Regions from separate parts of the Heyndrickxia sp. FSL W8-0423 genome, predicted to be linked through region 3. Evidence: riboswitches for the same ligand, from Rfam matches in the RefSeq annotation. Region 3 holds a riboswitch; each other region holds the start of a gene.
What was found. A riboswitch is a leader RNA that binds a small molecule or an ion and turns the genes downstream of it on or off. The one in region 3 is predicted to bind S-adenosylmethionine.
Positions count from the first base shown of each region.

Region 1: another riboswitch for S-adenosylmethionine. It lies ahead of MKY81_RS20450 (O-acetylhomoserine aminocarboxypropyltransferase/cysteine synthase family protein); the one in region 3 lies ahead of MKY81_RS06875 (SDR family oxidoreductase).
Region 2: another riboswitch for S-adenosylmethionine. It lies ahead of MKY81_RS00620 (methionine ABC transporter ATP-binding protein); the one in region 3 lies ahead of MKY81_RS06875 (SDR family oxidoreductase).
Region 4: another riboswitch for S-adenosylmethionine. It lies ahead of ssuE (NADPH-dependent FMN reductase); the one in region 3 lies ahead of MKY81_RS06875 (SDR family oxidoreductase).

Region 1 is NZ_JBBPBE010000001.1:4,001,241-4,009,451, reverse strand. It holds gene ftsX (permease-like cell division protein FtsX) at 1-541, shown strand, start outside; gene MKY81_RS20465 (murein hydrolase activator EnvC family protein) at 617-1,966, shown strand; gene cls (cardiolipin synthase) at 2,206-3,651, shown strand; gene MKY81_RS20455 (trans-sulfuration enzyme family protein) at 3,759-4,898, shown strand; SAM riboswitch class I at 5,172-5,285, shown strand; gene MKY81_RS20450 (O-acetylhomoserine aminocarboxypropyltransferase/cysteine synthase family protein) at 5,422-6,717, shown strand; gene MKY81_RS20445 (homoserine dehydrogenase) at 6,838-7,833, shown strand.
Region 2 is NZ_JBBPBE010000001.1:126,150-134,360, forward strand. It holds gene MKY81_RS00600 (hypothetical protein) at 1-630, shown strand, start outside; gene solA (N-methyl-L-tryptophan oxidase) at 977-2,110, opposite strand; gene MKY81_RS00610 (MetQ/NlpA family ABC transporter substrate-binding protein) at 2,178-3,020, opposite strand; gene MKY81_RS00615 (methionine ABC transporter permease) at 3,087-3,749, opposite strand; gene MKY81_RS00620 (methionine ABC transporter ATP-binding protein) at 3,739-4,773, opposite strand; SAM riboswitch class I at 4,913-5,017, opposite strand; gene MKY81_RS00625 (YfcC family protein) at 5,204-6,631, shown strand; gene MKY81_RS00630 (M20 metallopeptidase family protein) at 6,709-7,869, shown strand; gene MKY81_RS00635 (vWA domain-containing protein) at 7,949-8,211, opposite strand, start outside.
Region 3 is NZ_JBBPBE010000001.1:1,359,624-1,367,834, forward strand. It holds gene MKY81_RS06850 (ring-cleaving dioxygenase) at 1-769, shown strand, start outside; gene MKY81_RS06855 (alpha/beta hydrolase) at 773-1,381, shown strand; gene MKY81_RS06860 (GNAT family N-acetyltransferase) at 1,414-1,980, opposite strand; gene MKY81_RS06865 (S-ribosylhomocysteine lyase) at 2,095-2,562, opposite strand; gene MKY81_RS06870 (Na+/H+ antiporter NhaC family protein) at 2,623-3,963, opposite strand; gene MKY81_RS06875 (SDR family oxidoreductase) at 3,976-4,086, opposite strand; SAM riboswitch class I at 4,323-4,431, opposite strand; gene MKY81_RS06880 (arylamine N-acetyltransferase) at 4,740-5,543, shown strand; gene MKY81_RS06885 (diacylglycerol kinase) at 5,906-6,817, shown strand; gene putP (sodium/proline symporter PutP) at 6,856-8,211, opposite strand, start outside.
Region 4 is NZ_JBBPBE010000001.1:2,754,085-2,762,295, forward strand. It holds gene MKY81_RS13975 (thiol-disulfide oxidoreductase DCC family protein) at 1-363, opposite strand, end outside; gene MKY81_RS13980 (GbsR/MarR family transcriptional regulator) at 497-1,033, opposite strand; gene MKY81_RS13985 (betaine/proline/choline family ABC transporter ATP-binding protein) at 1,304-2,455, shown strand; gene MKY81_RS13990 (ABC transporter permease) at 2,467-3,120, shown strand; gene MKY81_RS13995 (osmoprotectant ABC transporter substrate-binding protein) at 3,130-4,047, shown strand; gene MKY81_RS14000 (ABC transporter permease) at 4,065-4,745, shown strand; SAM riboswitch class I at 4,858-4,961, shown strand; gene ssuE (NADPH-dependent FMN reductase) at 5,044-5,598, shown strand; gene MKY81_RS14010 (LLM class flavin-dependent oxidoreductase) at 5,619-6,977, shown strand; gene MKY81_RS14015 (class I SAM-dependent methyltransferase) at 7,189-8,034, shown strand; gene MKY81_RS14020 (NUDIX hydrolase) at 8,073-8,211, shown strand, end outside.

The sequences.
Region 1 (8,211 bases), 2.6 Mb from region 3:
AAACAATCCCCTCTATGATGTATTTATTGTAAAAACAAAGAAACCGACAGATACACCGGCAGTAGCGAAACAAATCGAATCTTTCCCCCATGTCGAATCTGCAAAATATGGTGAGGGGAAAGTAGAGAAACTGTTTAATGTCTTAAAAATAAGCCGTAATGTGGGACTAGTATTAGTTATTGGTTTATTATTTACCGCGATGTTTTTAATCTCGAATACAATTAAAATTACGATTTTTGCTAGACGTAAAGAAATTGAGATTATGAAATTAGTAGGTGCAACAAACTGGTTTATTCGATGGCCATTTATTATGGAAGGCCTTTGGTTAGGGATTCTCGGATCAATTTTACCGATTCTTATTATCACATTCGGATACTATTACATGCATAGTTTCTTAGCACCAAAATTAGAAAGTAATATGATTCAAATTTTAAACTATAATCCATTTGTGTTTGAAATTACAGGCATACTCCTATTAATGGGTATTTTAATCGGTATTTGGGGAAGTACAATGTCCATTCGCCGATTCTTAAAAATTTAAACATATAACCGAGGTAGTGCTGCTACCTCCGCCATCCATACATATACATATAAAATTTCTTAAGGGGGAAAAACATTGAAAAAAAAGTCATTGCTTTCGGTTACTTTAGCATCAGTACTTGGTTTTGGCGGTTTATTTGCTTATCAATCCGATGCCTTTGCATCCAAACTATCGAATTTACAAGATCAGCAAAAAGATGTGCAAAATAAACAGTCAAATATTCACTCAAATATTAAACAAAAAGAGAACAAGATTGATGAAATTAAAGGAAAACAAAACAATCTTGAAAGTGAATTGGAAACATTAGATGTAAATATCGCAGATACAGATGAAAAAATACAAGAAAAGCAGCAACAAATTGATGTAGCTAAAAGGGAAATAGAAAAGCTGAAATCCGAAATTAATGCATTAAAAAAGCGAATCAAGGAACGAAATGAACTGTTGGACAAACGTGCCCGTACAATGCAAACAAATGGTGGGGGCTCAGTAAATTATTTAGATGTTATATTAGGTGCGGACAGCATTGCGGATTTACTTGACCGTGTATCCGCCGTTACTACATTAGTCAATGCAGATAAGCAAATCATTGATGAACAAAAAAGAGATCAAGCGGAGTTAGAAAAGAAGCAAGCAGATGTAACAAAAAAACTAAATAATCTTCAAGAAATGCAACAAAAGTTACAAGCGATGAAAGCTGAATTAAATCAACAAAAATCAAGAAAAAATGTGATATTGAAAGAACTTGGAAAACAAAAGAAAAAACTAGAACATGATAAAATGTCTTTAGAGGAAGAAAATGCAATCCTTTCTGCACAAAAATCCGCGATCGAAAAAGCGATTCAATTAGAAAAGGATCGTATTGCAGAAGAGCAACGTGCCGCAGCAGAAGCAGCAGCTGCACAGAAACAACAAAGCTCATATAGTACAAACGGCAGCGGGAATAGTGGAAACAGTAGTAATAGTGTAAATAGCGTGAGCAGTGGCGGAGGAAAATCTTCCGGAACACCAGCTGTTTCATCCGGAACATTTACACGTCCGGCACAAGGCTATGTTTCTTCTGAATTTGGTAGACGCTCTTTCGATGCAGATGGATTCCATTCAGGAATAGATATTGCTAAGGGAGGAACAGTTCCTATCGTGGCTGCCGGTGATGGAGTAGTAACTCGTTCATATTTTTCTTCAAGTTACGGAAATTGTATCTTCATTACCCATTCTGTTAACGGAAAAATTTATACGACAGTTTATGCACATATGAGTTCTCGTACCATTGGTGAAAATGCAACAGTACGAAAAGGACAAGTCATTGGTTATATGGGAAGCACTGGACAAGCCTATGGCCAACATTTACATTTTGAATTCTATATCGGACCATGGACAGCATCCCATTCAAATGCTGTAAACCCTAGAAACTATATTAATTTTTAAATGAAAGGACCACTTTATGTGGTTCTTTTTTTTGCGGAATTATTGTTATCTGATTGTTGCATGTAAATAATTAGTATTTGTATTTATGATGTTAGAAATTAAAATATGTGTTATGATACAGTGGAATAAGTTTCCGCTATTTCTCAAATAGGTAATTATTTAATTACGATAGTTTCGGACATACTGTACGAAACTATCGTAACAAAAAGAAATAACGTATCTTGTTAAAGGAGTTCAAGATGACAATTATTACTATTTTATTGGCATTTTTTTTTATTTTAAACTTTATTTTATCGGGTGCCGTCATCTTTCTAGAACGGCGAAACATAGGTGCAACATGGGCTTGGCTGTTAGTTTTGTTGTTTATTCCTGTAGCAGGATTCATTATTTATTTAGTTTTTGGACAAAACTTGAGCAGAAGAAGAATCTTTTATTGGAAAGATCAGGAGAAAATTGGAATAAAGGAAATCGCCCATCGTCAAATTGAACTGTTAAGAAATAATTCTTTCCCCTTTCATGATGAGCGGACTGTGCAATATAAAGAATTAGTTTATATGCTTCTAGTTAATGATGATGCGATTATGTCACATGATAATGAGGTAGAAATTTTTATTGATGGTGAGGACAAATTTCGCTCTTTATTTGAAGATATAAAGAGGGCAAACGATCACATTCATCTTGTTTATTACATCGTTCGAAATGACTCATTAGGTCAAAAGTTAGTTGAACTGCTTACTGAAAAGGCCAAGGAAGGGGTCAAAGTTCGTTTTTTATATGATGACATGGGTTCGCGAAAGCTTCCACGGAAATTTTTTAAAGAATTAATTGAAGCCGGTGGCGAGGTCGCGGCATTTTTTCCTGCAAAAATACCGATGCTGAATTTACGTGTCAATTTCCGAAATCACCGCAAACTTGCGATTATCGATGGTAGTATTGGCTATATCGGTGGATTTAATATTGGTGATGAGTATTTGGGGTTGGATAAAAAATTCGGTTATTGGCGGGATACCCATTTGAAAATAACGGGAAAAGCTGTTTATGCAATGCAAACACGTTTTGTATTAGATTGGAATCAAGCCTCGGCTAAAGAAATTCGTTATAAAGAAAGTTTTTTCCCCGATATACAATCTGTCGGCTACACAGATGTTCAGATTGTATCCAGTGGACCTGACTCAGAGTGGGAGCAAATTAAAAACGGTTATATTAAGATGATTAATGAGGCGAAAAAATACATATACATGCAAACTCCATATTTCATTCCAGATGATAGCCTATTGAATGCACTTAAAATCGCGATTTTATCTGGGGTGGATGTTCGTTTAATGATTCCGAACAAGCCTGATCATATGTTTGTTTATTGGGCTACATATTCCAATGTTGGGGAATTATTGAAAACAGGTGCAAAAGTATATATATACGAAAATGGATTCATTCATGCAAAAATGCTCGTAGTTGACGGGAAAATAGCAACAGTTGGTACTGCGAATATTGATAATCGAAGTTTCCGTTTAAACTTTGAAGTGAATGCCTTTTTGTATAGCCATCATCTTTCTAAAAGACTAGAATTGATTTATAAAGCAGATATGGAAAAATCAAGAGAATTAACATTAGAGGACTATTTGCAACGACCGAAATCGATTCGATTCAAGGAATCTGTCTCAAGATTATTGTCTCCAATTTTATAAAACAGCCAAATGATAGGGATAACCCTATCATTTTTTTGACAAAAATATAGATCGGGCGTACAATTTAAAATATTTAAAATTATCCTATAGTTAGAGGTGCTGGCAAAGTGGATCAATCATTTGAAACGAAAATCGTTCATCATTCATTAAAAAAGACCAATCATATTCGTAGTAAAACGACACCAATCTTTCAAACTTCTGCTTTTACTTTTAGTTCATTAGAAGAGCTTGAAGGTTTTTATCAAGGTGATGAATCTTACTTATATTCGAGAACGGGCAATCCAAACACGGATGAACTAGGACAAATGGTAGCAAACCTTGAAGGGGCACCAAGTGGGGTAGCTACTTCTTCGGGGCTATCAGCAATACTAGCTGGTCTGTTATCGGTTGTTTCATCTGGTGATCATATCGTTGCGGCTGAAGATATTTATGGTGGTACACACCATTTGTTAAAGGAAGAATTAAAAAATTTAGGAATTGAAACATCCTTTGTAAACTTTGCTGATCAAACTGCCATCCGAGATGCAATACTGGAAAATACAAAACTATTATATTCCGAAACGGTTACAAATCCCTTTTTACGTGTGGAACAGATTGATACACTAGTAAAACTAGGTAAGGATTATAATTTATATACAATGGTAGACAATACCTTTGCCACACCATATTTGCTAAATCCCTATCAGGAGGGCATCGATATTGTCGCTCATAGTGCGACGAAATATTTAGGCGGCCATAGCGATGTGACGGCGGGAGTTGTTGTTGGTTCCGAGGAATTAATGACGAAAGCACGTCAAAAAGTAGTGAATCTCGGAAGTAATTTAAGTTCTTTTGAAGCTTGGCTAACTTGTCGCGGCATAAAAACATTAGCATTACGGATGGAACGTCAATCCGCAAATGCGAAACAATTGGCAGACGCACTCTATCAAAATTCAAATATCAAAAAAGTCTATTATCCCACCGATCTTTCCAGTAAAGGAAATGGGGCAATTGTCACAATTGAATTAGCTGACACATGTGACATCCATCGATTCTTTTCATCGTTGGGCTGGGTGAAAATTGTACCTACGTTAGCCGGAGTTGAAACGACCGTATCCTATCCGTTAGGCACATCCCACCGAGCACTTTCACTCGAAGAACAGCAGAACATAGGAATCAACCAACAAGTTGTTCGTATTTCGATTGGAATTGAGGATGCTGAGGATATCATTAAGCAATTTGATGAAGCCATTAAAGCATCGGTTTAAATGATATCGCTTTTTCTGAAGGATTGTTACTTTTAACAAAGCGCAGAGTGGATTGGAGCGGAAGGAACCTGACTCCTGCGGGATATAGAGAAAAGGTCGAGACCCCACAGGCGCTAGCGCCGAGGAGGCTCGACTTCCTCCCCGCGGAAAGGAACGGTCACCGTCTATTCTTAGAAAAAATTTTTATAAAAAAAGGTTGACGAAGTAACAATTCGTCTACTATAATGCAAAACAAGAGCAATTTAAAATTTTCTAAAAAAACTAAATGAATCACTCTTATCGAGAGCGGCGGAGGGACTAGGCCCTTTGATGCCCGGCAACCTTCAAGCATTTTGCTTGAAAAGGTGCTAATTCCTACAGATCCTTTAAAGATCTGAAAGATAAGGGGAGGAACCTATTGATTAGCCCTCTTCTTATGAAGAGGGCTTTTTGCTTCCCTTCGTATATCCCACTTCAACGATCACACTTCAGGAATTTCTCGGCTCGCCTAGAGAAAAAATCAAAAACTTTGGAGGAATGTAAAATGACAAACGAACAATTTCAACCCGAAACATTATTACTACACGGAGGGCAAGAACCAGATCCAACAACAGGGTCACGTACAGTTCCTGTATATAAAACCACATCCTATGTATTTAAAGATACAGATCATGCACAAGGTTTATTTGCATTAGAACAGCAAGGATTCATTTATTCGCGAATCGGCAATCCAACTGTTGATGTGTTTGAACAGCGAATTGCCCTATTAGAAGGCGGAACTGCTGCTGTTGCATTGTCTTCAGGAATGGCTGCAATTGCTTTCTCCATTCTAAATATCGCTGGTGCAGGAGACGAAATCGTCGCTGCCGGAAATTTATACGGTGGAACATTTAATCTATTTTCTAATACCCTTCCGAAGTATGGAATTAACGTAAAATTCGTTGATGCAACAGACCCAGAAAATTTTAGAACCGCGATAACATCAAAAACAAAAGCAGTATTTGCTGAAATCATCGGTAACCCTAGCCTGCACGTTCTTGATGTAGAAGAAGTCGCGAAGGTTGCTCATGAAAATGGTGTTCCACTGATTATTGATAACACATTTGGTACTCCATACCTTTCAAACCCTATTAAATGGGGAGCAGATGTGGTCATCCATTCAGCTACAAAATGGATCGGCGGTCACGGAACAACGATTGGCGGTGTTGTAGTTGATGGTGGGAAATTCGACTGGAACAGTGACCGATTCCCGGATTTTAAAGAACCAGACCTAAGCTATCACGGTCTCCGTTATGGTGTTGATGTTCCACAAGCGGCGTTTGCAACAAAATTACGCGTACAAATTTTGCGAGATTTCGGTGCAAGTTTAAGTCCGGATAGTGCGTTCCTATTATTACAAGGTTTGGAAACATTACACTTGCGTGTACAAAAGCATGTTGAAAATGCGGGTAAAGTAGCACAATTTTTACAAAACCATCCTGCAGTTGCATGGGTTAATCATCCAAGTTTAGAAGAACATCCATCACATGAAAGAGCAGCTAAATACTTAAAAGGCGGCTTCGGATCGATTGTCAATTTCGGAATTAAAGGCGGCAGAGAAGCAGGGCGAAAAGTCATTGATAATATTCAATTATGGTCACACGTAGCGAATGTTGGAGATGCTAAATCTTTAATCATTCACCCAGCATCGACTACACATCAACAGTTAAGCGCCGAAGAATTAAAAGTTTCAGGTGTAACCGAAGAACTAATTCGCTTATCCGTCGGACTAGAAGCCGTTGAAGATCTCACAGCCGATCTGAACCAAGCCATTCTTAAAGCAACAAGTGTAACAGTTTAATCGAAGGTGTCAGGCACCGCATTTCCATAACTAGTAAATATGTGGTGCCGTTTATGATATGTATAAAATGCCTTCCCGATGAAGGAATTGAAGATTGGTAAAGGCAGGTGGGAGGTTGTAATGACAGTTATTAAAGTAGCATTGTTAGGTTTTGGAACGGTGGGTGAGGGTGTCTATAGTGCCATTCACTCACATCAAACACAGCTTAGAAAATTATTGGGAAAAGAAGTTGAGATTGTCGCGATTCTCATTCGTGATCAAACAAAAGAGAGAAAGATTGATGCGAATGTTCTTGTGACAACCAATTTTGAGGATATCATCAATATTCCGGATTTGGACGTGATATTCGAGGCAATTGTAGGAGAGGAACCAAGTAGATCCTATTTACTCCAAGCCATTGAAAAAGGCATCCATGTTGTTACTGCTAATAAAGAAATGTTTGCTAATCACGGTCATGAACTAATTCAAAGGGCCCAGCAAAATGAAACCAAAATTGGCTTTGAAGCAACAACAGCTGGAGGAGTTCCAATCATTCGAACGATTAAACAGCTATTACAAGTAAATCGTATCACCAAAATACAAGGGATATTAAATGGAACATCGAATTTTATTTTAACTGAAATGAGAGAACGAAAGCTTTCATTTGATAAAGCGCTCCAACTCGCACAGAAGAAGGGATATGCGGAAGCTGATCCAACGAATGATATTAGCGGAATCGATGCTTTTTATAAATTAATGATACTAAGTCAATTAGTCATTAATCAACAACCGAATTGGTCAGAAGTAATTATTGATGGGATCGTATCTATCACACAGGAACAGATTAAACAAGCGGAAAAACGAGGACAACGTTTTAAACATATTGCTGAAATTACCTTCAATGATCACTCTTTAGTAGCTTCCGTTCAGCCAATCATCGTTGATTCGAATCATCCCCTTTATTCCATTGAAGGTGTTGAAAATGCCGTTGCAATAGAAGCAAGTTTAGTCGGAAAAATTACCCTTCAAGGTCCCGGAGCTGGAAAGTTGGCGACCGCAAGTGCGATGATTGAAGACTTTGTGGACATCATCCAACATTCAGCAACAAAGAAACGACTCGAATATCAATCTATTTAATGAACAGAAAGAAATCGGTCCAACCTTAACGGGTTTACTTGTGAGGTGCATAAAGGAAAATCATAATTCACAGTCAAAAAGACTTAGAGATGTATTTTTCTCTAAGTCTTTTTTTAAACAAAACGACAAGTATATTAGATGCTAAAACGAATTTGAATAAGCGGAGAAATTTCCCTTAATGAGCATAATAGCATTGAAAACAGCTTAAATAGCCGGAAGTTTTCCGGCTATTAACCCAAAAAACGCAAAAAAGGGTAATTTTGCTTTGCTTAATCGGAAAATTTCCGCTTAAATCCCCCAAACCAAGCTCTATTCTACAGTATAACCGGAGATTCTCCGCTTATTTTAAAACCCAAGTTACCCAATAAAGTTAGACCC
Region 2 (8,211 bases), 1.2 Mb from region 3:
GATTCAGTTAAGAATAAATATGTTCTCCGTAAGTTATTAATATCACCTAATAAATTCGCGTTAAAAGATATCGTTATGCTAGATAATAAAAATGATTTAGAATTTGACGGTTTGTCGCCAATTATAAGTGATAAATCCTACTATTACCTAATACTAAGTGAATATATCGATGATACTAATGAAAATACTGTACTATTTCGTATAAATAAGAAAACATTAAAACAGGATAAATTCAACTTAATTGAATATAAAAATAGTGACAATATCACTGCAACACTCCCATTTAATACAAGAAATTCTTCATATATATTTGAAAATAAACTATATTATATTGATGGATTAGGGCAAGTGATAACTTTTGATACCAAATCAAATAAAATTGAAAAGAAATTTACTATAAATAATCCTGTAACGGATGGAGTAAGGCATGGTGAGGAAAGTTTCTTTAAAAATGATAAATTGTATTTAACAAGATATGATGAAAAAAGAAAAGATAAATATTACATTGAAATATATTCATTGGTTAACGGAAAGAAACTAAAGGAAATTAACATTAAGGGATTAGATAAAATTATTTCATCAGTTAAAGGAAAATCGATACATTCATATGATTTTAAAATGTTGAAGTAATGAAATAAAGTGAAATAATATTAACCAACATTCGGAACTAAAGTTTTAAAAATTCGTTTGTTGGTTTTATTATGTTTAGAAGAAATTTTATATAACGATAAGATAGTCGACATGGTTAAAATGCGGAAACCGAGTGATTCATATGCATAGTGAGATGATTTGAGAAGGAAAAGCGGATAATGTTTGTTCCTTCTGCCCGAATGCCTAAGTTCAGGAAAGAAAAGCAAAATGTTTATTAAGGCTAATTTAAAGAGGATAGCAAACAGCTATCCTCTCGAAGAATAATACATTTCAATTCCCCAATAGAAAATGACCGGTTCACATCCCCCTTCTATCCTTCTCAAAACTATCGATTCAAAGCAAACAATGAAATATCATGCTCCGTTTTCCCATTCACAGCTAACTGACTGAGCACTTCACCCATGACACTCGCAAATTTAAAACCATGTCCAGAAAATCCACATGCCAGAATGACCTGATCATTTTCAGGGAGTGTGTCGATAATAAAATGATGATCACTGGATTGGGTCATTAAGCAAGTCCTTCCTTCGACTAGCGATCCATTTGCTTCAGGAAGATAAGTTTGCAGAAAATCTCGAAGCTCCCCTTCATCCGATTCATAGGCTCCAAAATTTTGAGAATGTTGATCAGGGTCGATCGGTTGCCCGCCGTCTGTTCTTCCCAACTTGATTCCCGTGCCATCAATATTTGGAAAACCATAGAACATTTTATCGACATCATCTACGTAAAAGGATGGGAAATGGCCAATATCAAATTTGCCTTTTGGTGTTTTAAACCAACTTACTACTTTCCGTACGGGTTGAATCGGAAGCTTTAGATTTGGCAAAAGCTTCGATGCCCATGCACCTACTGTTACGATGATTTTTTTTGCGTAGAATTCCTCATCAGCTGTAATCATCTTAATCCCATTTTCATTATCCATTTCGATTTCAAGGACAGGCGAATTCGTGACAAGTTTGGCTCCGTTTTCTAAAGCCATTTCTTTATATGCCTGAATAGCCTTTTCACTATAGACAAGTCCTGATTCTTTTTCAAGACAACCAATATAGTGTTCAGGAAGGTGAATTTCGGGCCATTTTTCTTTAATTTCGTTTCCGGATAAGACTTCCAGTTGCAGATTATACTTCTTTGCTGCTTCGATGGTTTCATGAAGGAATACCGAATCTTTCGGTCCCAATCCTAGCACGCCCGTTTTTTCAAATATTTTATACCCACTCTGCTCTTCTAACTCGGTCCACAATTGCTGGGCTCGTTGAACTAAGGACACATACTGCCGGCCTTCACCGTATGCATGACGGATCATCCGTGTCCCTCCGTGGTGACTGCCATGATGATGGGGTGGATCAAAGGCATCAATCAGTAAAGTCTTTACCTGTTGCTTAGCTAAAAAAGCACCCGCAGCCATTCCCATCGTTCCGGCACCGATAACTGCGACATCAAAAAAGGATTCCTGTTTCATCTCGTAATCTCCTAACGATCAATAGATAAGGGCTGTTTAATAGAAATAAACAGCCCATCGTATCATTTTAGTTTTGTTTATAGTCATCTAAATAAGAAACTGGTTTAACAACCGGAACTGCCGCACCTTTGAAATGATCTTTGATGAAGCTTGTCACCTCGTCATCGTGATAAATATCCACAATTTGTTGTAAAGTCTTATCATTTTTGCGTTTCGTTTGGGCAGCAATAATATTTACATAGGCTTTATTGCTGGCATCTTCACCAAATATCGGGTCCTTGGAAGGATTTAATCCGGCATTGATAGCCATATCACAGTTGATAATTGATGCTGTTGCATCGTCTAAGCCACGAGCTGTTTGTCCTGCATCAACCGGTGTAATTTTAAGATTCTTAGGATTATCAACAACATTTTCTACTCCGCCGGCGCCAGTAAAGCCATCTTTTAATTTAATAAGACCAGCTTTTTGCATAAGCAAGAGGGCTCTTCCTAGATTCGTAGGGTCTTTCGGGATGATAATTTGGTCCCCATTTTTGATTTCATTAATGTCTTTAATTTTTTTAGAGTACATTCCCATTGGCCAAATGCTAGTCGTCCCGATTGCGGATAAATCTAATTTACGATCCTTTTTGAAGCTATCAAAATAGACGACGGTTTGAAATGCATTAATATCAATTTCTCCACTGTCTAAAGCGAGATTAGGCTGAACATAATCATCAAATTTTACAATTTGAATATTGATTCCTTTATCTTTTGCCAGTTTTTTAACGAGATTCCATGTTGGAACTTCTGCTGACGATGTACCTACTTTCACTGTTTTGCTGTCCCCGCTTTTTCCTGAACTACTGTTTGATCCACACCCGGCGAGAATAATTAGTAAGCCGAGTAAAATAATTGCTAGTTTTTTCATACTCCTGATTCCTCCATGTAGTTTTTTATTATAAAAAGAATGACCTTTTACAATCGTTGATGTGGTTTATTTTCGTCTTAACTTTTTCGCAATAATATTTCCTAGTGATTGAACGAGTTGAACCAAAATGATTAGTGTGACGACGGTAATAATCATTACTTCGGTCTTAAACTGGTTATATCCGTACGTAATCGCTAAATCACCGATTCCTCCACCACCAACAGCTCCTGCCATAGCTGAAGCACCAATTAATCCAATGGTCGCAATCGTTAAGGCTAGAACTAACGAGCTTCGGGCTTCGGGAAGTAGAAATCTCCAGATAATTTGCCACGGTGTTGCACCCATCGCTTGTGCTAATTCGATGGTACCGTGATCCACTTCTAGTAAAGAGTTTTCAACTAATCGACCGATATAAAACGCTGTATAGAGAACAAGTGGGACAATTGCTGCCGTCGTCCCAATCGACGTTCCGACCACTAATCGGGTGAAGGGGATAATGGCCACGACTAGGATAATGAACGGTACGGAACGAAAAATATTGATGATGACATTAAGAATATTGAAAATAATTTTGTTCTCAAGAATCCCATTTTCTCTTGTAATAACTAACACAACCCCGATGGGCAAACCAATAATAATCGAAATAATTAATCCGACTATTACCATATAGAAGGTTTGATTTATAGCTGTCAAAAATTCCGGCCAGAACCAGCTCCAATCAAAAGCCATCTTCTGTCACCTCCTTAATTACTGCATCATGCTCTTGTATGTAATGGACGGCACGATGGATTTCATCCGCATCTCCTTTTAGTTCTACAATTAAATTTCCAAAAGGTTTCCCTTGGAGCTCCGTTATCATTCCATGAAGAACATTCAAATCGATTGAAAACTGTTTGGCTATATTCGATAATAATGGTATATTCGTTGATGCCCCTTTAAAAATAATCCGATAAATACCATGTGGGTTCGCTTGACTGCTCTTTTCAATCAGCTTTTGTACCGATTTAGGAATGGTATCGTTCAAAACGGTTCGTACGAAGCTTCTTGCAATAGCCGTTTTCGGTTCAGTAAACACGTCGATTACCGAACCTTGTTCAACAATGATTCCTCTTTCAATGACCGCTACCTTATCGCAAATATCGCGTATTACATTCATTTCGTGAGTGATCATCAAAATAGTAATTCCTAATTCATCGCGTACCTTGCGTAATAATTCCAGCACTGCCTCCGTCGTATTCGGATCAAGGGCTGATGTTGCTTCATCACAAAGAAGAATATCGGGATCAGTTGCCAACGCCCTTGCGATTCCAACCCTCTGCTTCTGCCCTCCAGATAGTTGTTCGGGATATTTATCCATGTGATCCTCTAACCCGACAAAGGATAATAATTGAGTGACTTTCCTCTGAATTTCATCCTTCGGTTTCCCTTCTAAAATGAGCGGCATTGCCACATTGCGGAAAATGGTTTTCGAATGCAATAAATTATATTGCTGAAAAATCATCCCGATTTTCTTTCGTTGTTTTCGTAATTCACTTGGTTGTAGGGATAAGAGATCCACACCATTGATTAACACTTTTCCAGCAGTAGGTCGTTCTAATAAATTCACACAACGGATGAGAGTACTTTTTCCAGCACCACTAAATCCTACAACCCCAAAGATTTCCCCTTTCTCTACTTTCAAATTAATTCCTTTTAATGCATGAACCTTATTCTCTTTTCCATACGATTTGTGGATATCTTCTAGTACAAGCATGTTGTTTTCCCCTTTCAAAAACCAATACGAAAAGCGTAAGCGCCTTGCTTAGCCCCGACAAGCAAATGTTCTTTCAGGTTGGTTGCGCTAGACAATAAAAAAAACCACAATCATCCGAAAGTGGTTAGCGTCTATCTAAACCTTATCTTTCAGAATGATAACATTCTGCAGGAATTAGCACCTTTCATATATAGAAGGTTGCTGGACGTCATCGGGCCTGTCCCTCAGTCTCTCTGGATAAGTTATTCAATTTAAAATTTACTTAATACTATAAAATTAATCATTAATTGTCAATACTTTTTTTGAATAAGAGTGATAGGCTTTCTTTGGTAATACAAAAATATTAAACTATTCTTGCATAACCAATGAATATATATTACAATTGGTTGCATAAAAATTCATATCAATTATTTAAAAAGGAGTTTACAAAATGCCCAACACTCTTCTTCAATTTAAACCAAAAAATCAGTCCCCTCCTCAAGATCAGGAGAAGAACGTTAGAAATATCAATGCTTTTGTCCTTATTTTCTTCGTGATTATTATTGCTGCTGTATTAACATACATTGTACCTGCGGGGGAATATGATCGAGTAGATAAGGATGGCCGAACGATCGTTGTTCCTGATTCGTTTCATTTGACGGACTCGTCTCCGGTTGGCTTTTTTAAAATATTCACTAGTATTCATACGGGAATGATTCAAGGTGCTGGAATAATCTTTTTCGTATTAATGGTCGGTGGTTCTTTCGGTATTTTAAAGGCGACAGGTGCTCTTGATGCATTGATACTGACGATTTCAAAAAAGCTCGCCAATCGTGAACTGCTACTTATTCCTGTTCTTATGTTGTTCTTTGCAGCAGGTGGGACCTTAATGGGTATGGCAGAGGAAACTATCATCTATATAGCGATTATCACCCCACTGGCAATAGCCTTAGGATTCGATGCAATGGTCGGATTTGCGATTGTTTCTCTCGGAGCAAATATTGGATTTATGAGTGCCATAATGAATCCATTTAATGTTGGGGTCGCACAAAGCATTGCAGAATTACCAACATTCTCAGGCATTGGCCTCCGACTGGCATTGCTTGCTACATTTTATATCGCAGGAGTCCTATTCGTTTACCGCTATGCCAAAAAAGTTAAAGCACAGCCAGAACTACGGTTCCTAGGAAACTTCCAAAAAGGAAACACAATTGCATCTGATGTAAAGTTAGAAACTCGCCATAAGTGGGTCCTTACTGTTTTCTTACTTAACTTTGTTGTATTGATTACAGGGGTTTTAAAATTCGGTTGGTATATTACAGAAATCGCCGGTTTGTTCCTATTGTTCGGTATCCTCATCGGAATCATTGGAAAATTAAATCCAAACAAAATGGCGGATAGCTTTATGGATGGAGCAAAGGAAGTAATTGGTGGCGCATTAATTATCGGTTTCGCACAAGCCATTCTCGTTGTATTCCAAGATGGAAAATTAATGGATTCCGTTTTGTATTATGCTTCTTCCCTTTTAAGTCAGTTATCACCCGCATTAAACGCAGTAGGAATGTTTTTTGTCCAGCTTTTCCTTAACTTTCTTGTTCCATCTGGAAGTGGACAAGCCGCGCTTACGATGCCTATCATGGCTCCGCTATCTGACTTAGTTGGTGTAACTAGACAGACAGCCGTATTGGCATTTCAGCTCGGGGATGGCATCACCAACTCTATTTTTCCAACGGCAGGGGTATTAATTGCCGGCCTTGCTATCGCGGGCATTCCATTTACGAAATGGTTCAAATGGGTACTGCCATTTATTTTTATCGAGATCGGAATCAGTGTCGTATTCCTACTCATCGCCCAAGCAATTCATTATGGACCGTTTTAAAATAATATCCATGAAACAGGAAGAATTGCACCTTATGTCTAATTAAATACTCAATAAAGAATTTCGGAGGGTTCATCATGTTACAGACAAAACTAGTAGATTCAGCCTTAAAAGCTTGGACAATTGAACAACGCAGGCATTTTCATATGCATCCAGAACTGTCAGGTCAGGAGTTTGAAACTGCCGCTTATGTAAAGGAGAAATTAGCTGAGTTCGGCATTCCCGTCGATTCACGTTTCTCGGAACCAAATGTAATCGCCTATTTTAAAGGCACCGAAGGAAAAAAGACGGTTGCACTTAGAGCCGATATGGATGCTCTTCCTCTTTACGAAGAGGGTGACAAGCCATACATATCAACCGTTCCCGGTGTTATGCATGGTTGCGGACACGATGGCCATACAGCGATATTACTCGCCGTTGCGAAATGGATGAGTAGCCATCCCGACCAAGTGAAAAACAATATTGTATTTATTTTTCAAAGTTCCGAAGAAGCGTCACCAAGTGGGGCACAACAGCTTGTCAAGGAGGGAGTATTAGATGGAGTCGATGTGATTTATGGTATTCATTTAATGTCAAGGCTTCCGCTAGGCAAAATTGGCTTTGCATCCGGCTTTGCCATGGCCTCCAGTGATGATTTCGATATTACGATTGAAGGTGTTGGCGGACACGGTGGCCAACCACAAGACGCAGTGGACCCAATTTATATCGCGACACATCTGATCCAAGCCTTTCAGTCCATTGTCAGCAGAAATTTACATCCATTACATGCCGGCGTGATCTCTTTCGGTGGAATGCAGGCCGGAAATTCCTACAATGTTATTCCGTCTGAAGTGAAACTACAAGGGACGATTCGAGCAATGACATTCGAGGCTGCTGAACTAATGAACAAAAAAACAGCTCAATTAACAGAGTCCATTTGTGCAAGCTTTGGGGCTAAGGGGCACTATCAATTTATCGAAGGGACACCACCATTGTACAATCACCCTGAAGCATGTGAATATGCGTTAAAGGTGATCCAAGATATATTCGGTGAAGAAGCGTTTGAACCAATGGAACCATCCATGGGGGCTGAAGATTTTTCGTATTATTTAAAGGAAAAAACAGGTGCCTTCATTAATGTAGGCATGCAAAGTGAAAAAAGCAAATACCCGCATCACCATCCTTTATTCGATATTGATGAAGATGCGATCCCTACCGCCATTGAGTTGATGATTCAATTGGCATTGAATGGTGAATAGATTCATATTGAAGCACACTCTTCCTATCGAGTGTGCTTTTCGTTGTTTTAGTAGTCCCTTGTTTTAGTAGTCCCTTGCTTTAGTTTCCATTTTTCTTATCAATCGTTTCTTTAATTTTTTTGTTTCCCTCATCTACAAATTTCCTCCACTCATCATTGCCATTATCGACAACTTCTCTCCACATAAGGTTACCTGTATCGACTGCATACTTCCATTTACTATCCCCATAACTAACAATTTTAGAGAATAATTGTCTAGCCGGATTACTGTAATCCTCAAATCGCGTTTTTAAATATTCCCCTGCTTGTTTCATTCGTTCTTTTTCACGAATGCTTTTTTCTT
Region 3 (8,211 bases):
AATTATTACCTTTTTTCCTTGGGAAAATGCCTATCCAGGTAAAATTGGAGATGGGCAGGTTGGAGTCACATCCTACGCGGTTCCAACAGGTGCATTACCATTTTGGAAAAGGAGATTAAACGAACACAATATTGAATTTATGACCATTATACGTTTCGATGAAGAATCCATTCTTTTTAAAGATCCACATGGATTACTATTGGAAATCGTGGAAAGAGAAGAAGGCAACACAAGTGAATGGAGTGTTGGTCAAATCCATTCCGAAGTAGCAATCAAAGGTTTTGCCGGCGCAACACTATTTTCAAGCTCACCTAATCAAACAATGAGATTAATAGAAGAAAACCTAGGCTTGCAAAAGGTGGGGGAGGATGAAGAATATATCCGATTTAAATCCGAAGCAGATATTGGCAATATCATTGATGTAAAACGCACTCCTTATGGTAGCAGAGGGAAAATGGGGGTCGGAACGGTACACCATATTGCATGGCGAACGAAAGATGATGAGGAACAAATTCAATGGCAAACGTATTTAAATGAACTAGGATATCAAGTAACACCTGTTCAAGATCGTAATTACTTTAATTCCGTTTATTTTCGCGAAACAGGTGGAATCTTATTCGAGATTGCAACTGATCCACCAGGTTTTATGATTGACGAGCCAGTGGATAATCTAGGTGATAAATTAATGCTTCCTCCAAGATATGAAATGTATAGAGAACGGCTAGAAACGGTATTACCACCGATTACACCAAGTAAAAGGAGTGAATGAAACATGAAACATTATTTTCAAAAGGGAACCAACAGTTCGAAACCTGTATTATTGTTACTACATGGAACAGGTGGAAATGAACATTCATTATTACAGCTTGCCGAAATGATTGACCCAGAAGCACCCGTGTTAAGTGTAAGAGGGAATGTGCTTGAGCATGGAATGCCACGTTTTTTTAAACGATTAAGTGAAGGAGTATTTGATTTAGAGGATTTAGAATTTAGAACAAAGGAACTCTCTAACTTCCTTGATGAAGCGGCAAAGGAACATGACTTTGATCGTAAAAATATTGTTGCGGTTGGCTATTCAAATGGAGCAAATATCGCTGCAAGCTTGCTCTTTTATTTTGAAAAAGCGTTACAAGGTGCGATTCTATTCCATCCAATGGTGCCAAGAAGAGATTTAAACATTCCTTCTTTAAAAAATACACCAATTTTTATTGGGGCAGGCACAAATGATCCGTTAATTCGTACATCTGAAACTGAGGAATTAAAAACAATGCTTGAAGAAAAAGAAGCAAATGTCACCATGTTTTGGGACCACTATGGCCATCAACTAACAGAAGCAGAAGTGATGAACGCCGTGAAATGGTATCGCGAAAATTTCTCATAACAGTAATAGAAGCAGCTTACTTTAGGCTGCTTCTAACTTGTTAAAAATTCTTCTACTAATATCGAGTATACCTTCAAATCGCGGTGTTTCCCTTTTATAAACATCCCTTTTCTAGTCGTTCCTTCGTACGACATTCCGATCTTTTCCATTACTCGCTGTGAACCGATGTTTTCAGTGAAGCATCTTGCCTGAACACGAACTAGTTCCATTTTATTAAATCCAAATGCCAGTAACTCCTTGGCAGCTTCCGTTGTAATTCCTTTTCCCCAGTATTCTTGGTGAAGAACATAGCCGATTTCCGCACTATTGTGTCGGGGCTGCCACCCGATATATTCAATGGTTCCAATTAATTTGCCATTTTCTTTATATTCTATTCCCCATGGTGCGGCCTTTTTGTTTTTGTATTGTCCAAGAACAAAATCAATGAATTCCTTTGTATCTTCTAACGTACGATGCGTATCCCAAGACACGTATTTCGATACTTCATCATTGGACCCATAAGAAAACATATCCTCTACATCTTCTCCGGTTATTTTTCTTAGTATGAGGCGGTCAGTTTCCAAAGTAGGCAGATCGCCATAGATTTTCTCAATATCCATAAAAGCACCCCAATGTTATTTTCTCTATTATATATGAAAATTTGAAAATATAAACCAATTTTAAACAAAACAAAAGCTGCCTTTCTATTGAAAAGCAGCCTGTTTGTACGATTATTAATCTGCGAATATCTCTTTCCATTCGTCTTTCTTCGCAAGTAATTCGCGAGCAAGCTCTTGGGCGCCTTCAAGGCTATGACTTGCAGCCCAGCCACATTGAATTTCATTACAAGCTGGAACTTCTTTTGCCTCTAATACGTCATTTAATGTTTTTTCTAACGCGTCAAGGATCCCATCATAATCATCATGGTTAAGGACGGCAAGGTAAAAGCCTGTTTGACAGCCCATAGGACTTAAATCTACTACATGATCGAGATGATTACGTACATTTTCAGCTAGTAAATGCTCTAGTGAATGAAGCGCAGGCATTTCCATATGCTCTTTATTTGGTTGCTTTAAACGGATATCGTATTTATGGATGACATCTCCATTTTGTCCATGAATCACTCCAGCTAAGCGGACATATGGTGCTTTTACTTTTGTATGATCAAGATTAAAGCTTTCTACATTCATTTTTTGTACCATGATATATTCACTCCTATAATAATTAAGTTAGATTTTGAATTATCTTTATATTATAACACATTATAAAGACTTTTCTTTTAAAGGCGGATTAGTAAGAATAGCCTTTTTTCTTTGAAGTTTTGGATATCCGACTAGTATCGCTATCACCCCGCAAATTCCCATCAAGATTGGATAGAAAGAATAAGGGAGTATGCTCACTGGTGAAATGGAAGCAATACTGGCAGCTGCGAGCAATTGACCTCCGTATGGAACAATTCCTTGCCAGCAACTAGAAAATAGATCGAGAATACTTGCTGATTTTCTTCCGTCAATTTCATATTCATCTGCGATATTTTTCGCTAATGGTCCAGTAATAATAATGGAAATCGTATTATTTGCCGTTGCGATATCCGCAACGCTGACTAAACTGGCTATCCCAAACTCGGCACCTTTTTTTGACCTAATTTTACTAGTGACAAAGTGTAATAGATAATCGATTCCGCCATTATATTTAATAATTTCCACTAAACCACCAATCAAAATTGCCACGATCGCAATGTCTTCCATACTCATGACGCCTTTTGCAACGGTTTGTAGAAATCCTAGAAAGTCATATGATCCATAAGCAATTCCGATGATTCCAGCAAAAATGGTTCCCCCCAGCAGTACAATTAAAACATTGACTCCGAGTAGAGCGGCGACTAAGACAGCTACATAAGGTAAAACTTTTACCAATTCATACGGATGATCGCCGGCAACACTTGCATGATTTCCAAGGGTGATGATTCCAAGAAGGATGGCTGTAACAATGGCACCAGGCAAAACGATAAAGAAATTCACTTTAAATTTATCCTTCATTTGTGTTTCTTGTGTTCGCACAGCAGCAATCGTTGTGTCTGAAATCATTGAAAGATTATCGCCAAACATCGCTCCGCCAACAACGGTGGCCATAGCTAATGCTGTAGGGATATCTGTTTGTGTGGCAATCCCCAACCCAATTGGCGCCAATGCGACAACGGTACCCATAGAAGTTCCCATCGAGGTAGAGATAAAGCAACCGATAATGAAAAGTCCCACCATTAATAAATTTGCAGGAAGCAAGGTTAATCCGAGATTGACCGTTGATTCAACCGCTCCCATTTCCTTGGCAACACCGGCAAAAGCTCCGGCTAAAACAAAGATGACACACATTAAAATAATATTTGAATGTCCAGCCCCTTTACAAAAGATATCAATCTTTTTAGTTAATGATTCCTTCCTGTTCATTAATAATGCGACTGTAGCCGCGATAATGACCGCCACACTTAAAGGCATTTTGGAAAAATCATTTGCAAGAATTCCCGTTCCGATAAAAAGAAGTACAAAAATTAATAATGGTAATAGTGCGAGAAGACTTCCTTTTTTTTCTTGTTGTTTTGTCACATTAATTCCTCCTTAGTTCATTGTCATTCCACCTGTTACGTTAATTCCTTGCCCGGTTATATAGTCGGAAAATGCTGATGCTAAAAAAACAACGACATTCGCAATATCCTGTACAATGACCACTTTTTCAGTTAAATCTAAACAATATATTTATTATTCTTATAAGAATAATTGGATATGATGATGGAATATTCCATGATTTTCTTCATTCCTTAAAAATAAAGGCTGTTTTCGTAAAGTTAGTTTTTTGAGAATGGACCGTTCCTTTCCGCTGCAGAAAAGCAACGACCTTTTAGAAAAGAACAAATAAAAGAGGCCACTCAATTTAAAAGAGGCCTCATCATACAAGAAATCGTCCTCTCTTATCTTTCAAAACAAGTGTTTTGCAGGATTTAGCACCGATTCATGATCATCATGAAAGGTTGCCGAGCTTCATAGGGCCAGTCCCTCCGCTACTCTTTATAAGAGATACAATATGAAATTAACGTTACATCTTATTTATTTAAATTACACAAATGCATGAGAAAAGTCAATTTAATTTTTTATAACAAAAAATTCCAGACATTGGCCGGATATAAAAGGGGGTATTCAATAAAGAAAAAAAGAATGAAACAAATTCCTTGTTTCCTATGTCTATAAATATATAAAGAAATAAAAAATAGATTAATATTAAGTTTTTCTAACATACGATTCAATCATATTGCAGGATTTTTCACTTTTTGCGAGAATGAATAAAAGATATATTTTCTTAATGGCATAATGAAAGAGTGGTAAATGTGGAACAAACAATCGAGGACTATTTAAACTATTTAAAATTAGAAAAAGAAACTCCATCTTTAAATTATTTGCAGCGGTTGATACAACAACATTTATCACGAATTCCTTATGAAACCTTCAGTAAGTTTCATTATTTTCAAGAGCATTCAAACTATGTTCCCCCAATTGAGGTTTTTGTAGAAAACTTAAAGGAAAAAGGTTGGGGAGGAACGTGCTATACATTAAACATGAATTTTTCCCGACTATTATCCCGATTAGGCTTTGCTTGTTCATTAGTAAGGGTAAACCCGGGCCATTTAGCCATTATGGTGACGCTTGATCAAAGGCAATATTATGTGGATGTTGGTTATGGCTCACCAATTATGAAGCCAGTTGAGCTAGAAGCAAAGAGAAAACATATTTTACATGGTTTTGGTGAAGAAATTGCTTTTACCCAAAAAACGATGGATAAATTCGAAATTGATCGCCGTTCGAATGGGAAATCCTTCGTAAAAAAGGAAATTGAGTGGACGCCGTTATCTGAGACAGACATTATAGAAGATATTCAACAATCCTACGTTGATGATGATGCTAATACAACGATGAGAAGAATTTCAGCTGTCCGATTTAATGGGCATGAATGCTATTTTTTAAGAGATCACACGATAAAGGTGATGACCTACCGAAATATCCGAGAAATTCAAATGAAGGATTTTAATAAATGGAAAACGACGGTACAAGAGGTGTACCAGATCGATGAACATTCATTACTTGAATCTGTGCAATTTCTTAAAGAACGCGGAGTGGTATTGTTTGAAAAATAATTAATTTGTAATTTTTGTACTAGCCTTAATGTGAGGACTAGTACTTTTTTTATAGGGGTTTCATTTTTATGCATAAATAAATGCATCATAGTGAATAATATAATGATTATTTTGGATTCATTTATTGGGGGTAGCTTGTTTTGATGAAATGCGACAAAAATTCAATAGTACTAGATTTTTACAATCAAAAGCGGTATGATATTGTCGTTAGAATTAATAAGTTATAATGGTCTGGCTATGGCCAGATTTTCTATGTAGAACGAGTTGAGTAGTATACCTATTTGTTTCAAAAAAGTTGTAATATATACTAAAAAGAGATGAGTTTTTATTTATTTTGTAACAAAAAGAGTAGGATGATGAAAATGAAACGAGCACGAATAATATATAATCCAACCTCTGGGCGTGAAGTGTTTAAGAAACATCTTGCGACAGTTTTGAAAAAATTAGAAGTTGCCGGATATGAAACTTCATGTCATGCGACAACAGGTGCCGGAGATGCGATTGAAGCGGCAAAAGTTGCTGTTAAACGTAAGTATGACATTGTCATTGCGGCCGGGGGGGACGGTACCATTAATGAAGTCGTTAACGGGCTTGCCGAACAGAAATACCGCCCGAAATTAGGTGTCATTCCAGTTGGAACGACAAATGATTTTGCAAGAGCTCTCCATATCCCGCGTGATATTGAAGCAGCAACGGATATAATAGTACAAGGTGACACCATCCCAGTCGATATTGGAAAAATGAACGATAGTTATTTTATTAATATTGCCGGTGGTGGGCGATTAACTGAATTGTCCTATGAAGTCCCAAGTAAATTAAAAACGATGCTTGGTCAGTTGGCCTATTATATGAAGGGTATTGAAATGCTCCCATCGATCCGTGCTACAGAGGTAAGGATTGAATATGATGGAAAATTATTCGAAGGGGAAGCAATGCTTTTCTTAGTAGGATTAACAAACTCTGTCGGTGGGTTTGAAAAGCTTGCACCAGATTCATCAATCAATGATGGACTCTTTTCGTTAATTATTTTAAAGAAAACGAACCTAGCCGAGTTTATTCGAGTCGTTTCTTCTGCAATTACAGGAAACCATGTGAATGATCCGAACATCATATATACTTCTGCGAATCATATTAAAGTCACTTCAACGGAAAAAATGCAAATAAATATCGATGGTGAATTTGGTGGACTAGTCCCCGCTGAATTTGAAAACTTATATCGACATTTAAAAGTATTTGTACCGATTGATCATATCCGTCCTGAAGATAGAGTTTAATAAAATCAAAAGGCCACCGATATTGGTGGCCTTCCACTTTACCCTTGTTTCAATAAGACTTTGCTTGCTTCGAATTCCTTTTCAATTTCCTCATTATGTTTGTAGGTAGCTAAGCTAACAACAATACCAACGATTAAGTTTGCAATAAACCCTGGTACAATTTCATAAAGTATTTCATCAAGTCCAACAATATTCCAAATAATGACGGTGACAGCACCGGTAATCATTCCAAAGAGTGCTCCCCAGTTGTTCATCTTTTTCCAGAATAAACTCAAGAATACAACCGGTCCAAATGATGCCCCGAAGCCTGCCCATGCATAAGATACAAGTTTCAAAATGGTTGAATTTTGATCAAATGCTAAAACAGTGGCAATAAGAGCAACTACTAAAACGGCCATTCGACCGAAGAAGACAAGTTCTTTATCAGAAGCATTCCGACGGAACATCAATTTGTATAAATCCTCTGTTAATGCACTAGAGGTAACAATTAATTGCGAAGATACCGTACTCATAATTGCTGCAAGAACGGCAGCTAAAACAAATCCTGCGACAAGTGGGTGAAATAATATTGATCCTAATAGGATAAATACTGTTTCAGCATTGGCTTTTCCAAGTGGAGCACCAATATTATGGAAATAAGCAATCCCAATTAATGCTGTTAAAGATGTACCTAGTAATGAAAGAATCATCCAACTCATTCCGATTCGTCTAGCACTTTTTGTTTCTTTAATCGTTTTAATTGCCATGAATCGAACGATAATATGTGGTTGCCCAACATAACCAAGTCCCCATGCAAGAGCAGATATAATCCCTAATACACTCGTTCCTTTAAATAGATCTAGGAGTGTTGGGTCGATTGAGCGAATTGTATTAAATGTTTCGACAGGACCACCTGTTTTAAAAATTGCAATAGCCGGTACAAGTAAAAGTGCAATGACCATTATTAATCCTTGAACAAAATCGGTCCAGCTAACAGCAAGGAATCCGCCAAACAGCGTATAAGCAACAACTACTCCGGCAACGATGAACAATCCGGTAGTATAATGCAATCCAAAGGAGCTTTTAAAGAAAACAGCCCCTGATACCATTCCAGATGATACATAAAAAGTGAAAAATATTAAAATAACAAGTGAAGAAACTACTCTTAAAAGTTTCGTAGAATCTTTAAAACGGCTTTCTAAGAAAGATGGAATCGTAATCGAATCATTGGAAACTTGTGTATAGGTTCGTAAACGCGGTGCTATTAGAATCCAGTTTAAGTAAGCCCCAATCGTTAATCCAATTGCAATCCAAGCATCAGCTAACCCATTTAAATAAAGTCCACCAGGTAGCCCCATTAATAACCAACCACTCATATCTGCAGCTCCAGCACTCAATGCGGTAACTGCCGGTCC
Region 4 (8,211 bases), 1.4 Mb from region 3:
GCTAGGAATCATACAAGTTTCTTTCTTTCCAAACCATCTATATCGATTTTTGGCGATGATATCATACAATATATTCCGCATTGGTGTAGGTACGAAACGAAAAACGGATAAGATTTTCCATAATCCCCGTAAATGGGTACAAATTCTTAAGATTGCACTAGATTTAATAAAATATGAATCGTCTTCTATTAATACAAGACTGTCAACATCCTCAGTAATCTGATATTTCAGTAATAGTGATTTTCCAGTTTCGCTTTGAAGTGATGCAAACTTGAAAAAGGCTTTAGGATCTCTTTTCATAATAAATTGCACACTGCTATTGCAAAAATTACAAACGCCGTCGAATAAAATAATCCCACCCATGTGATCACCCACTATTTTTTAGTCATTCAAGTAAGATAAGGATAACATATTAACTCATGTTTATAAGCAAAAAATATTGGGTAAATAATAATACTCCCATTTTTTAAAAATAGGAGTAATGATACATAAAGGTCTACGATTTTGGAACGTGCTCGAATATTTCCCCGCTTTCGAAAAAGTCAACTAACCGAGTTAGCCATTGATAGTAGCCTGACCATACTTTCATTTCTTTCAGTAGTTCATTAACGCTTGCTTCAACTTCTGGTGATAACTCTTCATGTTCCTTTAATAGGGAGAGTTCTCTGGATAATTTTTTTTCAAATATTTTATTGCGATTGATCGTTTTTCGCCAATTGGAGGTGAAGATAGAAATAAAGGTTTCGTAATAATCGGATTCGACATCATAAATATCTTTACGAACACCTTTTTCGAATACTTTTTCGGCAATATTGATATCAAGCATTTCGCGAACGACTTGGCTCATTCTTGTTTTACTCATGCCAGTTGCAGCAGATAGTTCATCAAGCGTCATCGGTTTCCGGTTCATATAAATAATACCTAGAACACGACCAACCGTAGTGGATACTCCATACGTACGCATATTATCTGCAATCTTCTCTATATATTGTTCTTTAGCTTGATTAATTAATTTCAATGGTTTCTCATCCATAGGTAGTAGGCTCCTTTCAACCACCTAATTTACTAAGTCAATGTATCATATTTTAGTGGAAAAATAAACAAGCAATACAGGGAGTATACTAAAGCATTAATAAGTAATAGTATGAATAATGTCGTTTTTAACAATATACACTCACGAATTTGCGTATAATCTATACAATATATAAAATTTGTAAACTTTTTATTTTATAAAGTGTGCGATACAATTGAAAGGTGAATAAATAAGTAAGTACTTTATGAAAATTGTGGAGGTGTCATCATTTTGCTTAAATTTGATCATGTAACAAAAGTGTATAAAGGTGGAAAGAAAGCAGTCTCAGATTTAAATTTAGAATTTAAACCAGGTGAGTTCATCGTTTTCATCGGTCCAAGTGGTTGCGGGAAAACGACAACGATGAAAATGATTAATCGCCTAATCGAACCGTCAAGTGGCACTATTTATATTAATGGAAAAAACATAATGGAAAAGGACCCAGTACAACTTAGAAGAGAAATTGGGTATGTTATTCAACAAATCGGTTTATTTCCTCACATGACCATACAACAAAACATATCACTCATACCAAAACTATTAAAATGGCCAGATGAGAAACGTCGGGCACGTGCCAAAGAGCTCCTCAAACTTGTTAACATGACAGAGGATTATTTAGATCGCTATCCACATGAGTTAAGCGGTGGACAACAACAACGTATCGGAGTTCTTCGTGCACTTGCAGCAGACCAACCATTAATTCTGATGGATGAACCGTTTGGAGCACTTGACCCTATTACAAGGGATTCCTTACAAGACGAATTCAAAAAGCTACAACAAACGCTCGGTAAGACAATTGTATTTGTAACGCATGATATGGATGAGGCTCTGAAACTAGCAGATCGTATTGTGATTATGAAAGATGGTCAATTGGTCCAAGTTGGTACTCCAGAAGAGATATTACGTGACCCAGCCAATGACTTTGTTGAAGAATTTATCGGTAAAGAACGTTTATTACAAGCAAGACCAAATATACAAACGGTTGAGCAAGTAATGAACTCTAACCCAATAACAATTACGGAAGATAAATCTCTATCAGAAGCGATTCAAATTATGAAAGAGAAACGCGTAGATTCTCTCCTCGTAGTCGATGGAAACCAAGTTTTAAAAGGATATATTGATGTAGAAATAATAGATCAAAATCGCAAGAAAATGGTTCAAGTAGCGGATGTATTAGAAACGGAAGTATTTGCTGTTGAAAAAGAAACATTAGTCCGAGATACGATTCGAAAAATATTAAAAATGGGAATGAAATATGTTCCTGTAGTCGATGGCCACAATCGTTTAGTGGGGATTGTAACTAGAGCTAGTTTAGTAGATATTGTCTACGATTCTATTTGGGGTGATGTACAAGAGGAGATTGAAACGAAAAATGTTGGCTAGGAGGGAGCTAGATGGATAGCATTATACAATTTTTAACTAGTAATTGGAGCGAGTTATTATTTAAAACATGGCAGCATTTCTATATTTCTATCATTGCTGTTTTCCTAGGAATAATTGTTGCCGTTCCGATAGGGATTGCTTTAACGAGAACACCGAAATTAGCAGGAGTAATCATGGGTATTGCTGGTGTCATCCAAACCTTTCCGAGTCTCGCTATTTTAGCCTTTTTTATTCCGATTCTAGGTGTTGGAAAGGTGCCTGCAATTGTTGCGTTATTTTTCTATTCAGTCCTACCCATCTTGAGAAACACATATATAGGTGTCAAAGGGATCGAACGAAACTTGCTTGAGGCAGGTCGCGGGATGGGTATGACTGGATGGGAACGGATTCGCTATGTCGAAATTCCATTAGCGATACCGGTTATTATGGCTGGTATTCGATTGTCTACCGTTTATTTAATTGGATGGGCAACACTTGCTGCCTTCATCGGTGCAGGTGGACTTGGTGACTATATATTTAGTGGACTTAATTTATATCAAACAGAGTTTATTATTGCAGGGGCAATCCCGGTAACAATTCTTGCTCTGCTTGTCGATCTCTTATTAGGAAAACTTGAAAATTGGGCAACACCGAAAGGGATACGTAAATTAGAACAAGCTGCATAAGGAAGGAGCATTAGTATGAAAAAACGAAAATGGTTTGTCGTCTTCGTTTTGTCAATCTCATTGATCATCAGTGGATGCTCTTTACCTGGTTTAAGTGCATCTTCAGATAAATCGATTTCGATAGGTATGGTGACAACAACAGAAACACAAATTCTTGGATATATGGAAAAATATATGATCGAACATTATACGGATTTAAAGGTGGATTTGGTGAACAATTTAGGTTCATCCATCGTTTTGCATAAAGCAATGCTTAACGGGGATGTTGATATCTCAGCTGCACGCTATACAGGTACCGATTTGCCGGGTGCTCTTGGGATGGATCCAGTGAACGATCCAAAAAAGGCATTAAAAATTGTTCAGAAAGAATTTGATAAACGTTTTGATCAAACATGGTTTGATTCATATGGATTCGCCAATTCGTATGCATTTACTGTAACGAAAGACTTTGCTGAAAAAAATAACATATCAAAAGTTTCCCAATTAGAACCAATGGTGAAAGACTTGAGTTTAGGTGTTGATAATTCATGGTTAAAACGAAAAGGGGATGGCTACGAAGGTTTTGTGAAGGAGTATGGCTTCGAATTCGGTCAAACCTTCCCAATGCAAATCGGTCTCGTTTATAAAGCAGTCCAAAGCGGAAAAATGGATGTTGTTTTAGCTTATACAACGGATGGCCGAATCAATGCATATAATCTTCAGGTACTGGAAGATGACAAACATTTCTTCCCACCTTACGACGCATCGCCTGTTGCTAGAAATGATGTATTAAAAAAACATCCTGAACTAAAAGGAATCTTACAAAAGCTGGTTGGAAAGATTAGTACGAAAAAAATGCAGCAATTGAATTATGAAAGCGATGGGAAAATGAAAGAGCCTTCTGTTGTTGCTAAAGAGTTTTTAGAGGAAAATAACTATTTTGAGTAAGACTGGAGGTGTGTGAATTGAATACGATACAAGGATTATTTGATTATTACGCTCACAATGGTGGATATGTTTGGGAACAGTTTTATCGACATTTTCTAATGTCAGCATACGGGGTAATTTTTGCTGCGATTGTTGCTATTCCGTTTGGAATCATCATTGCGCGATACCGCAGGCTTAGTACGTGGGTAATTTCACTTGCAAATATTATCCAAACGATTCCTGCCTTAGCGATGTTATCGGTCCTAATGTTAGTTATGGGGTTAGGAACAAATACAGTAGTCCTTTCATTATTTCTATATTCACTTTTGCCAATTTTAAAGAACACTTATACAGGAATTGTTAATGTCGATCAATTCTTGTTGGAGTCCGGAAAAGCGATGGGGATGACGAAATTTCAAATACTAAGAATGGTTGAGCTGCCACTTTCATTATCCGTTATTATGGCAGGTCTCAGAAACGCACTAGTTGTCGCAATTGGGATTGCAACAATCGGAACATTTGTCGGAGCAGGTGGACTAGGTGATATTATTGTCCGCGGTACGAATGTAACGAACGGTTCGTCCATAATATTGGCTGGAGCGATTCCGACTGCATTAATGGCAGTTGCTGCAGACTTTTTGATGGGCTGGCTGGAACGAATCCTATCTCCTGTGAAAAAGAAAAAAGAAGTAAAATTAGAAATGAAGGAAGCTGCATAATATGGAACAGAGGGTGTAGACCAACAACAAGACTTATAATTCAGATAAAAAAAGTCAGAATTAATCTTGACATATTAAATGTTCAAATATTATTATTAATACAATTAAATAATTCTTATCCAGAGAAGCCGAGGGACTGGCCCGAAGAAGCTTCAGCAACCTCTACTTAGGTAGAAAGGTGCTAATTCCAGCAAGCATTCGCTTGGAAGATAAGAGATGACGCATTGAGGAGTCCTCTTTTCTTTTTGAAAAGGGGACTTTTTGCTTGAAAAATTTTATAAGAAAGAAGGTTAGTGATATGAGTAAAGTAGTAATTTTATGTGGGAGCCCATCTGATAAGTCCAAAACAGATCTTGTGTTGAAACATGTTCAATTTTTATTAGAGAAAGAAGGGATTTCTGTTTCGTATGCTTCAGTTGTCGATTTCTCACCTTTAGATTTAGTAAATAGCCGTTATGACAGTCCGGATATTAATCATTTGGCACAAACGATTATAAATGCAGATGGCGTCATTATCGGATCACCTGTGTATAAAGCATCCTACACAGGTGTATTAAAGACATTAATTGATTTATTGCCTGAAAGAATACTTAAGGGAAAACCTGTTTTTCCTGTAATGGTAGGAGGCAGTGGTGCGCACTTACTCGCTCTAGATTATGCATTAAAACCACTCATAACAACATTAAAGGGAAATCCTTTACAAGGAATTTATATTTTAGAAAGTGCTATTGACAAATCCAATAAACGAAATCCTCTGACACATATTGAGTCGATTCAACGATTATCTGAGCAGGTTGACGGATTTGTTAAGTCGATTAAACAGCTCAAACAATTTACAGCGCAATCTTTGTAAAAAATTTAGGAGGTCTGAAAATGGTAAAAAAAAGAATCTATTTGAATGCTTTTGATATGAATTGTGCAGGTCATCAATCCCCTGGTTTATGGTCACACCCAGAAGATCGCTCCTCTACTTATAAAGATGCAGAATATTGGACTCATCTTGCGCAGGTCTTGGAAAAGGGTTGTTTTGATGCGATATTCTTAGCTGATGTGTTAGGTACTTATGATGTTTATCAAGGCTCAAGGGATCCTGCAGTTCGCCAAGGTGCACAAGTACCGGTAAACGATCCGGCATTTGTCGTTCCAATAATGGCTCAAGTAACAAAACATCTAGGATTTGGATTAACAGCTTCAACAAGCTACGAACATCCATATACGTTTGCCAGGAGAATCTCTACTTTAGATCATTTAACGAAAGGGCGTATCGGCTGGAATGTTGTTACCTCCTATTTAAATAGTGCTGCATTAAATATCGGCCTTGATAAACAGCTTAGTCATGATAATAGATACGATATTGCTGATGAATATATGGATGTTGTCTACAAATTATGGGAAGCGAGTTGGGAGGATGACGCCGTTATTGTAGATAAAGAGAAGGGGATCTATACGAATCCGAGTAAAGTTCATGATATTGAACACGAGGGTACGTATTATAAAGTTCCAGGTGCGCATTTATGTGAACCATCACCTCAAAGAACACCTGTTATCTTTCAAGCGGGTGCATCTTCTAGAGGCAGAAAATTTGCGGCAAAGCATGCAGAGCTAGTTTTCATTGGCGCAACTACAATGGAAAGTACGAAAAAGACAGTTCAAGCTTTTCGGGAAGAAGCTATTAAAGCTGGAAGAAAACCAGAAGAAATAAAAATTCTAACTCTTATTACCCCAATTGTCGCCCCGACACAAGAAGAAGCAGAAGCGAAATATAATGAATACAAAAAATACGCGAGCTACGAAGGTGCACTAGCATTAGTTGGCGGATGGACTGGACTCAATTTAGAGGAACTTAATCCACAAGAGAAAATTCAATATGTGAAAAACGATGCTATTCAGTCAGCATTGAAGTCATACTCAGAGTTTACTGTAGAAGAAGTAGCAGAATTTGTTGGGGTTGGTGGATTAGGTCCAGTTATTGTCGGCTCTCCAACGAAAGTTGCGGACTCATTAGAGGAATGGGTAGAAGTAACGGGAGTAGATGGTTTTAATATAGCTTATGCGATTACGCCTGGAACCTTTGAGGATTTCGTAGAATTTGTCATACCAATTCTACAAGAGCGTGGATTAGTCAGAAAAAAATATGAAGAAGGGACATTCCGGAAAAAATTATTTGGAAATGATTTTTTACATGAACATCATCCAGCTAGACAACATCGAAATAGGAGAATACCTGTTTAAAATATGAAAAACCTTATTCTCGTAAACTACGAAATAAGGTTTTTCATATTTTACTATTAGCACTAGAATTGGCTGAAATAAAAGCCATTTTGAAACGCCTATTCCGCTTGGTGGATTGAATGTTTAAAAAGAAGGATTATTTTATAGATTATCGAAGTTTTATATATCAAAGGATTTTTTGAAATTATCTTTTTGTATTTGGAGGGTATTGATGAATAAACAAGTATTAGAGACCATAGTTGATTGTATGGCTGCAAATATAGAAATGCGGGATATTCAAAGGATACAAACAAAGCATCGTATGAAACTAGTTGAGTTTTGGGAAATTGAAAAAGGGGATAAGGTCCTTGAAATAGGCTGCGGTCAAGGGGATACAACAGCAGTGCTTGCCTATTATGTAGGAGAAAGTGGTCTAGTTCAAGGAGTAGATATTGGTTCTGAATCTTACGGTAGTCCGGTATCATTAGGTGATTCTGCAATGTATTTAACACATTCAAAGTTAGGTAAGCAGATTAATATGAACTTTAATGTGGATATACTGTCCCCTGAAATAGATTTTCCAGATGGATATTTTGATTGTATCGTATTATCACATTGCTCGTGGTATTTAAAGTCAAAAAAAGAATTATTTGAAATACTGAGCAAAATTAAAAAATGGGGAAAAAAATTATGTTTTGCAGAATGGGATACAAACATTCATAAAATTGAACAGTATTCTCATTTTTTATCTATTCTTATTCAAGCACAACTTGAGTCGTTTAAGGACAACAGTGAATCAAATGTACGAACATTATTTACCCCAAATGAAATAATAAAAATCGCAAAACATGCTGGTTGGACAATCACGAATGAAACATCTATTTTTTCCCCAGATATACAAGATGGTCAATGGGAAATACATAATGTTTTAACAGAATTTGATGAAGAACTACAAAAAAATGGTGAACTACCTATAAAGCTTAAAGAACTCCTTCAATCTGAAAAAAACATGCTAGAAGAGCATATTAAAGTAAATAAAATTATTCCTTTGTCAGTCTATGCTTTTACAGCAAACTAAATGTAAATTAGAAAAATGAAATAAAAAGGTGAATGATTATGGAACTAAAATGGCTAGAATGGGTGAAACAGTTACAAGCAATTGCCCAAGCAGGGTTAACTTATTCTAATGATATTTATGACAAGGAGAGATTTGAATTAATAAGAAAGATTAGTATAGAAATCCTATCCAATCAGA